One region of the Litoribacterium kuwaitense genome, then DNA from elsewhere that is predicted to be linked to it. Evidence: predicted binding sites of a transcription regulator. Region 1 holds the regulator's gene; each other region holds the start of a gene.
The links. Region 1 encodes LexA, which represses DNA repair genes until DNA is damaged. Its sites were predicted from a motif close to CGAACATATGTTCG; they were not measured.
Positions count from the first base shown of each region.

Region 2: G4V62_RS12490 (ImmA/IrrE family metallo-endopeptidase) is a predicted target of LexA. The motif match lies at 1,914-1,927, and genes of this name have one in related genera.
Region 3: ruvA (Holliday junction branch migration protein RuvA) is a predicted target of LexA. The motif match lies at 1,948-1,961, and genes of this name have one in related genera.

Region 1 covers NZ_JAALFC010000003.1:89,796-93,079, forward strand. The annotation lists gene G4V62_RS03410 (DUF896 domain-containing protein) at 1-59, opposite strand, end outside; gene G4V62_RS03415 (YneB family resolvase-like protein) at 109-771, opposite strand; gene yneA (cell division suppressor protein YneA) at 768-1,085, opposite strand; gene lexA (transcriptional repressor LexA) at 1,296-1,916, shown strand; gene G4V62_RS03430 (hypothetical protein) at 2,258-2,452, shown strand; gene G4V62_RS03435 (LamG-like jellyroll fold domain-containing protein) at 2,519-3,284, opposite strand, start outside.
Region 2 covers NZ_JAALFC010000025.1:2,177-5,460, forward strand. The annotation lists gene G4V62_RS12485 (sulfatase family protein) at 1-1,336, shown strand, start outside; gene G4V62_RS12490 (ImmA/IrrE family metallo-endopeptidase) at 1,403-1,888, opposite strand; gene G4V62_RS12495 (helix-turn-helix domain-containing protein) at 1,994-2,410, opposite strand; gene G4V62_RS12500 (XtrA/YqaO family protein) at 2,940-3,134, shown strand; gene G4V62_RS12505 (hypothetical protein) at 3,234-3,284, shown strand, end outside.
Region 3 covers NZ_JAALFC010000001.1:902-4,185, reverse strand. The annotation lists gene queA (tRNA preQ1(34) S-adenosylmethionine ribosyltransferase-isomerase QueA) at 1-38, opposite strand, end outside; gene G4V62_RS00030 (DUF2905 domain-containing protein) at 103-306, opposite strand; gene ruvB (Holliday junction branch migration DNA helicase RuvB) at 299-1,309, opposite strand; gene ruvA (Holliday junction branch migration protein RuvA) at 1,315-1,926, opposite strand; gene G4V62_RS00015 (YebC/PmpR family DNA-binding transcriptional regulator) at 2,056-2,799, opposite strand; gene G4V62_RS00010 (aminoglycoside phosphotransferase family protein) at 2,866-3,284, opposite strand, start outside.

The DNA of each region.
Region 1 (3,284 bases):
TCGTATTTCTTCTTTTGTGCTAGTTCATTGATGCGATTTAATTTTTGTTGAGAGAGCATTTTATCACCTCTGTCCAGATGATACACGCCTGCTTCACTTTTAGCAAATTCATTGCTTTTTTCTGATTAACTCTTCTTCATATTGACGATATCTACGGTTCACAGTTGCTTTAGAAATATCATAACCCATGCCCCGCATCGTCGCCGCAATATCACGAAAAGTCAGCCCGTTTTTTTTGAGTCGGATAATTTCTTCTAATGGAACGTCCTTCTTTTTCCTTCCAGGAGAGTGGTTTGCATTTGGCTCACTAAAATTGGTTTGAGGCGTAAAGCCGCGAGCAACAGCACGTTTCATCCCTCTTGAAATTTTGGAATTATGTAACTTTCTTTGGTATTCCTCGACGACTGATAGAATACCTAACACCATATCATCCGCATCTGAAAGTTCAAGCTCGCCATCGTTTTCAAGCGTATAAATTGGCTTTTTCATCTTTCTAAGCGAATGAACAATTGCCATTTTAGCATGACCTCTTCCTAGCCTCGTATCATCAGTAATCAGCAGACCATCAACTTCACCCGTCTGCAACATATCGAGACAATCGAATAGACCTTCTCGATTGACTTCATATCCACTCGCCTGTTCTTTAAAGACATGGATAATAGTCCATCCTTTACTCTCTGCTGCACGTCTTAATTCTTCTTCTTGTCGGTCAAGGCTTGTTTCTTGGCTTTTCTTTTCTGTACTTACTCGGCAATATAAGACTAAATTCATTCATTTGCACCACCATCGTAGACGAAATGAGCATACGTTTGCTCTTCAAGCTTATCTGCCTGAACAGGAATAATAATCTCTTGACTTGACTGCATCGGTTCTTGATTTAACGCATTTTTCTCATTGACCCAAACGAGAAATTCTTCTTTTGAAAGCTGATGAGCATGCGCATATCGTTCTGCAAGCTCTGATATTTGTTCCCCTTTTTCTACTTGAACAGTTGCGTAGGATGGGGTCATCATATATTTTAGACCAATACATAGAACAATGACGGCTGCTAGACTAAAGTAATAAGATATACCAATGGTTTTCATATCGTATCTCCTCCATCGAATGTTTGTTCGTTATTATTCTTACATACGAACAAATGTTTTGTCAATAAAATTCGAACTTATGTTTGTGTTTCTAGTTTTTGTTTGCTATAATTTGACTAGAATCACTTCTGAGATAAATCTATGAAAGCAGTTTATATTCTATGCCTAAAAAAGAAACGTGATCATACACTGTTTGAAAGAGAGGATTTTATGAAAAAACTTTCAAAAAGACAGCAAGCAATCCTTGATTTTATTAAGGAAAATGTACAAACCAAAGGGTATCCGCCTTCTGTAAGAGAAATTGGCGAGGCAGTTGGCTTAGCTTCAAGTTCGACGGTTCATGGACATTTAGCACGCTTAGAGGAAAAAGGAATGATTCGCCGCGATCCAACGAAACCGCGCGCAATTGAAGTTTTGAACTTGGAGACTGATGACGCACCACAAGCACCAGCAATCTCAATTCCAGTCATCGGAAAAGTCACCGCTGGACAGCCAATTACTGCAATTGAAAACATTGAGGAGTATTTACCGCTACCTGAAAGGCTTCTCCCAACAGATGAATCGGTGTTTATTTTAGTAATTGAAGGAGAAAGTATGATTGAAGCCGGTATTTATGACGGAGATTATGTCGTCGTGAAGCAACAACATACTGCGCAAAACGGTGATATTGTTGTTGCGATGACAGAAGAGGACGAAGCTACTGTTAAACGTTTTTATAAAGAAAAGGACTATATTCGACTCCAGCCTGAGAATGCTACTATGGAGCCTATCCTTTTACACGATGTCAGCATTCTCGGAAAAGTCATTGGGTTATACCGTACATTTCATTAAAATTGATCGGGAAACTCACAAGCAGTTTCCCGATTATTTTAAACGTCATTCAAACAGAGCCTTAACTTCACTTCCACAAATCTAAGAGCTTACCGATTTCCTTTCTAATTAACAAGCGATGATTCATTTAAAGCGATCCAATATTGTCTCCTATGAAATTCTCTTTAAACGCCTCATGAAATACCACTCTATTTTGTCCAAGCAAATTCACTTTTCTTCCATTCCCCCATTCGGTCTGTCCGCAATCTAACCACAATTCGTTTTCATCATAGAGGTATTTCCCTTTGTTATAGCGCATATATTGAGCTAAATAAGCGCTTTTAGATTGGGAGGTTATATTTATGCAACACGAATCTAAAAAACCAGTCACACAAGCTGAAAGAGATCACGCTTGGCAAGTGAAAAATCGTGAACGAGCTAATTATTTACATCGCAGGCTTACTGCACGACACTTTTTAATGAACGATGCAACATTAAGCGATTTAAATGAGCTTAAGGGCCTTCTGAAAAAACGCGAGCTCAAATTTAAAAAATAGACAGCTGAAATAAGGCTCTGCATGTATTTGCAGAGCCTTCAGCGATGATTATAAGACAAACGTTCGTTATTTACCTAAACCTTTCCCTTCTTCAAACAGCCCTTCAGGCACTTTAGCTTCCCATGCTTCTGGCGCATCTAAACGTAATGCTTTAGCGACAACCGCCGCAGTGTCTTTCACATCAACATGATCTGTAATTACGGTCCCTGGCTCGATGCTTTTTCCTTTTGCAGCCCAAAAGATTGTTGTATCTTTCGGATCTAAAGTGCCATGTGTGTATCCATGCCCACCGTGATCCGTTGACATGACAATTAAGCTATCTTCCATCAGCCCAGCATCTTCAATCGCATCTAAAATCTTTCCTACATTCTCGTCTGTTTTTTCATATTGCTTATAGTACTTTTCACTTTCGTACTGGTTTGCATGACCGACATAATCTAGATCACTCAACTGGATGAACATGAGCGGTGTTTCTTCGCCTTTTGTCTTAATATATTCCACAATGCGTTCGGTAATGACATCATCACCCGCTGTATCAAAATACGTCTCAGCAGACCGCTCGATTAGTCCGTGATAGATCGGGTTCCAATCCATCATCGCTGCTGTGTTCGCAGCAGGACGTTCTTGTTTTAAGAGCTTTAAAAATGACGGGTGAGATACATTTTCCGCAAACGGATCACCTAATGTGCCATTGTGTTCTTGATGTATGTCATATCCTACTCCATGTAGCATCGCGCCCCAGGCTGGTGCACTGGATGAGTTATCTTCTGTTTTTGCTTCATAAGTATAAGCGCCGTCAGCGAAAAATTGTTTGAGTCGAGGTGCGTTCGCA
Region 2 (3,284 bases), on a different contig from region 1:
ATATCAAACAAAGCATATTGATCGCCTTGCAGATGAGGGGCGGCTATACACTGACGCTCATTCAACTTCGGCTGTTTGTACACCTTCGCGCTACAGCATATTGACAGGTAGATATTGCTGGCGAGGACCGGTAAAAAAAGGCGTTTTACACGGACACGATCCGTCCATTCTTGAACCTAACCGTGAGACGGTTGCCTCGTATCTAAAATCGTATGGATATCGGACTGCTTGTATTGGCAAGTGGCATCTTGGTTTAGGATGGGCGAAGGATCAACATGCTCCTCACGGTGTAGACTACACCCTGCCAATTCAAGATGGTCCAATAGACCATGGCTTCGACTACTTTTATGGCATTTCGGCATCCCTTGACATGCCACCTTATTGTTTTATCGAAAATGACCGAACGGTGGGTATTCCTTCTGTGCCTAAAGATCCAGTCGATTTTAGCCAAGAAGGTCGTGATGGCTTTATGGTTCCTGGTTGGAAGGACGAAGATGTGAATTCCACCTTGACGGAAAAGGCTCTCGATTTTATTAAGCAGCATGATACAGAAAAAGAAGATCCGTTTTTCTTATATTTATCGCTGACCGGGCCTCATACCCCTTGGTTGCCGAAAACAGAATTTCACGATCAAAGTGGCGTCGGTCCAAGAGGAGATTTAATTCTTGAAATTGATGATACGGTCGGGCAGATTTTATCATTACTTGAAGAAAAAAACATGAGAGAAAATACGATGGTCATCTTTACGAGTGATAATGGTCCCGATCCATGTCGTGAGGAAATGACGTCTTATGGCCATATGTCAACAGCACAGTGGCGGGGGCAGAAAGCAGATATTTGGGAAGGTGGACATCGTGTTCCATTTATCGTGAGCTGGCCTGTCCGTGTACCTGAAGGGACTGTTAGCCATTCCCTTCTGTCACTCAGTGACTTAATGGCTACATGTGCTGCAATCGTTGATGGAACATTGCCGCAAGATGCTGGCGAGGATAGCATGAGCCAACTTTCAGAAATGACAGGACAGACGTCTGCTGAACCATTACGTGAGTCAATCATTCTTCATTCTTTTGAAGGGATGCTGTCTTTAAGAAAAGGGGATTGGAAATATATCCGGGGTGCTGGCGGAGGCGGGTTCGATTTACGTGACAGAAGTCGAATTGGTATACCACACACGGACGATCGTGTGGTAAAGCCCGATGATCCTCAAGAGCAGCTTTATCAATTAGTCAATGATGAGGAGGAGCGAGTAAACAAAATACACGATGCTCCTGAAAAATTGCTGGCCTTAAGTCAGGAATTGGATGAGCTCATTGCGGCTGGACGGACAAGACCATGAAGCCATGCATAAAGTTGCTAGTTAGAGGTACCGGGGAAGGACATGACCGGTACCCTTTTTCCAATGTCAACAGAAATATTGCTGATTTGCCGGATCGGCAATTAATTTCTGTTCATAATGCGCTAGGCGCTTTGCTGCAAATCCGGGTGTCACGTTAAACGTTTTGGCAACAATTGCAATGGCTTCATCTAAAGAATAAGGCAAACGTACCTCCCGTAGCATAAAGGTCGGTACACAAAAATGAAAGGCAAATCGGTTCGCATCAAGCTCTTGATAATCGACCCAAGACTTCGGCATGACCATTTGATTCCCCGCGTGCCTCAAAGCATGACCAAGCTCATGACCGAGCTTTTCCCAACGATCCGCTTCACTTAACCGAGAATCGATCCAAATTGTGTTAAAGTAAAACGCCGAATCGTGCGGCTCAAAAACGAGGCGAAGCCCTAAAATATAAGCAATCATTCGTGCATCCAGCTGATCTGGTGTCTTAATATTCATCTCATCGTAAAGTGCCTTTACAAAATCTTCTAAGTGACTTGTCGTATAGTACAAGAAAACACCTCATTATTCAAAAAAGCGATCATATGTTCGGTTTATGAGTGAAAAGAAAAGACCTGCTACGGTCTCTCACTTGAGATATATGATATATCTGTATTTTTAAATTACTATAAACCATTTACTGAAGATTGTCACGGAAAATGAATACAATACTGTTGTTTTTTTACTCTTTTTGCTGCTCTTCTTCTTCAATCGCCTTCCATATTCTAGCGAGCCTTTTAATTTTCTCTTCTGGCGCTTGATAAAGGTCATCAAAAAAGCATCGACTTTCGGATCGAGAAATTCACGCCACATCTTGTCCGGGTGCCGTACTTTGTCATCCCCCGTAACAATATAGTCAATGGTTGTTTCATAAAGATCAGCCATTTTGCGCAGTGTTTCATAGTCTGGCTGACGAGCGCCTGATTCGTATCGAGACAATTGAACATTCGTAATTTCCAGCTTGTGGGCGGCTTCCTTCTGGTTCACATCGGTTTTTTCGCGCAATGCCTTTAAACGGCGAGCCATATCAGACATGAAACGTTCCTTCTTTCCTAATATATAGTAATCTTATTATAACATAATTTCCGTATTGGCAAAATAATATTACCGATATGGCAAAAAATGTTGATACTTCCAAAATGGTAATGTAGTATAGGGTTATAGTTACCGATATGGTAATATTTTTACTAAGAGAGAGCGAATTCTATTGACATTCGTATGAAAAGGGCACTTGTAATTTCCGTATCGACAATCATTAAATTGCCAGTTTGGAAAGAGAGTCTGTAACTTATGGCTAGCGACGAGGCGTTTTTATTCACTGAACGATCAGTTGGTGTTCTTAGGAATCCCGCACTTCACTCAGGTCATAAGGTCGATACACGATGACAAAAGGAAAAAGAGAGTTACATTGAGCGGGTTATGCGTTTTGGAAGCAGAACACCCGTGGGAAGTGAGCATTTGCGTCCACGGACGTCGATGAATTGAAAAATGGTAGGAATCAGATGGGTGTTACAGACGTAGTAAGGAGAGGTTTGTGCAAAACGAGGAGGGAAGCGAATTGAGGGTGAAGCCATTGACTGTACGCGAGTCAAGTAGATTGATCGATTTAAACGATCGAGAGCAGGACAAGCCGTTCATTATTGTCGCAAGTCATGGAAGTATGAAGTACGCCGAGCTTCCACACCATGGGGAAACGAAGGTGATCACTCATCAAGGGCAAGTGAAACGCATTAGATTTGATGAAGGGGAAGAATTTTAAACTATATATTACGTTCTACCAGCCCACTGGAGGACACTGAACGACTGCGGAAGCGATCCGTCGTCTGTCAGTGTCCTTTTATGATGAAAGGAGAAGACGATGGAAAAGAAACCGACGAAGAAAAAAGCAGAAAAACTGACGGAGCAAGAA
Region 3 (3,284 bases), on a different contig from region 1:
TGTTCGGGTAAATGAAAATCAAAATCTGTTACTTTCATGGTCTTCCGCGAACAGGTATATGACCTTCCGCGTCCTCCTCCTATCAAAATCTAACTGCAATGACTACTTGAAGAATCTCCCGAACAATGATAACACGATCGAAAGTACGATGCTAATGACAATAGACGTCACAATCGGAAAGAAAAAAGTCGTATTTCCTTTTTTAAAAACAATATCTCCTGGTAATTTGCCAATCAGTGACCAGGCAAGACCGATCACAATAAGAACAACGCCGGCAATGATAAGCCACTTGGAGATATCAGTCATCGGTCGGGGCCTCCAACTTAAAATATTCGTAGGCTGCTCGGGTCACCATTCTTCCTCGCGGCGTACGCTGTAAAAATCCAATCTGCATTAAATACGGCTCATACATCTCTTCAATGGTCGGAGACTCTTCTCCAATGGCTGCCGCAATCGTATCTAAGCCGACCGGACCACCTTGAAACTGCTCAATCATCCCAAACAACAGCCGTCGATCAACACCGTCTAACCCACGATCGTCTATTTGTAATGCCTCTAGAGCTCTGTTAGCAATGAGTGGGTTAATATGTCCGTTTCCAATCACTTGAGCAAAATCACGAATCCTTTTCACAAGTCGGTTTGTGATACGCGGTGTCCCACGGGAGCGACAAGCGATATGTACAGCCGCTTCTTCATCCATCGTGACACCAAATAAATCAGCTGTTCGCTTAGCAATCAGTGTTAATTCAGCGACTGTGTAAAACTCTAAACGTTCCGTTACCCCAAACCGGTCACGCAAAGGTGCTGACAAGCTCCCAGCTCTTGTCGTCGCACCGACTAAAGTAAACGGCGGCAAGTCTAGACGAACTGAGCGTGCTGACTCTTCTTTGCCAATCACAATATCAAGACAAAAATCTTCCATTGCTGGATAAAGCACTTCCTCAACGGCTCGTGGCAAACGGTGAATTTCATCGATAAACAAAACGTCTCCCGGTTCAAGCGCTGATAAAACAGCGGCTAAGTCGCCAGATTTTTCAAGAGCGGGTCCAGAGGTTGTTCGCAGCTGTACTCCCATTTCATTTGCAATCACAGCAGCTAACGTCGTTTTCCCTAAGCCAGGAGGTCCATATAATAGGACATGATCTAGCGCTTCCTCCCGTAGCTTTGCGGCATGAATATATATGGACAGGTTCTTTTTAATCGCTTCCTGTCCAATGTATTGCCCGAGGGATTGCGGTCGCAGTGTCTGTTCTTCCTCTGTTTCATCAGACAGTTTTTCCTGCTGAAGAATACGTTCTTCCTCATTCACGCTGATCACCTCCGTTTCCCTTCAAGCATTAATCTTAGTGCTTTTTTAACATATTCCTCCGCTGTCAGTGTCTCTTTTTGTAAGGAAGGCTTCAGTTTTTCAACTTCTCGCACTGAATAACCTAAAGCATAAAGCGCTTCTAACGCCTCTTCCAATTCTTTTTCTTTTGATTCTGCAAACGCAGCTTCAATATGTGTACCCTCAGTGTCCCCACAAAATTCGTCAACTTTGCCTTTTAAGTCTAAAATCATTTGTCGTGCTGTTTTTTTTCCAATGCCAGGAAACTTTGTCAGCATCGTTTCGTTTTCTTGCTCAATCGCTCTGGCAATATCTCGTGGACTGCCAGAAGCAACAATGGCAAGCCCACCTTTAGGTCCGATACCGGATACATTTAAAAGAAGCTGAAACAATGACCGCTCCTCACGTGACGTAAAACCATACAGGAGATTAGCATCCTCCCGGACGTAATGATGTGTATAGATCGTCGTGTCCTGGCCCTGCTTATGTTCAAATTGGAGTGGGTGTGGTGCATAAAATTGATACCCTATCCCCTGTACTTCAATCGTTACATATTGTGGACAGACAAAAGTGATTGTCCCTTTAAAATAATCATACATGATTTAACATCCCTTCACTGCCGAACATATATTCATATGATACCAAATTTATAATCGTTTTACGACGAGGGAGCAGTGAATCACGTTCAATAAGAAAACCTCAAAGGACATGCCTAAGAGGTTTGAGCATTAGAGATTTTGCAAAACGTCATCATCCGCATCTACGTTTGTATAAACAGCCTGCACATCATCATCGTCTTCGAGTTGGTCAATTAAAGCCATCACCTTTGTTGCGGTTTCTCCATCAACGTGTGCCGTCGTTTCAGGAATAAAGGTGACTTCCGCCAACGTTGGTGTGACCGTTTCCTTGACAACCGCTAATGCATCAGAAAAATCTTCTGGACTCGTATAAAGAACGTATTCATCCTCAGCCTTCTCATAGTCCTCTGCTCCAGCTTCTACAGCTTGAAGCATAAAATCTTCTTCATCTGTCACTTGCTCTACCGGTATATGAATGATTCCTTTGCGCGTAAACATAAACGATACACAACCGTTTTCACCAAGATTGCCTTGATTTTTTGTAAACGCATGTCGAACAGCAGCAGCAGTACGGTTTTTATTATCCGTCAAAACACGGACCATAACAGCTACGCCTCCTGCACCATAGCCCTCATATGTGAACTCCTCATAGTGTGCACCGTCTACGTCACCGGATGCTTTTTTAATCGCCCGCTCGATATTATCATTTGGCATGTTTTGGTTCCTAGCTTTATCTACAATGTTACGCAAAGATGAATTTGTCGCTAAGTCCGATCCGCCTTCCTTTGCTGCAACGTAAATCTCTTTTGCAAGCTTCATAAACAGCTTGCCTCGCTTTGCATCCTGTGCATTTTTACGGTGTTGGATGTTTTTCCATTTTGAATGTCCTGCCATTTGAAACAACCCTTTCTCATACCATTGATTCTCTTTTACTATATCACAGGCGACGCCATCCACCAATCAACCAAGTGTCTTCCGCACATCAGCAATAAATCGCAGCCTTTTTTCAAAAGAATGCATTTTTAAAAACCATTGTATCGAACGGTGCGACTTCTTTTGTTGAGATACATGCCAATCTCGATACACGTCAGAAGGATACAAAAGGCCGGCTAAAAACCATGACTGGTCCATGTAAGGGGCAAAGTAAGGTTCTTCCGCGAGTGCGGCAAAAGACCAGTCGAGCCAAGGGAGAAATCTCGTGGCCAGCTGAAGCCAATCATAACCGACTGGTCCAGTAGACGCCAAGTCAAAGTCAATGAGGTAATATTGATTTTCAGATATAATAATAAAATTATGACTCGCTGTATCACGATGAATCCACTGCTTTTGCCGCACCGCTTTTTTCTCCATCTCTCGTAACGGCTCTTTTTGTAACCTGT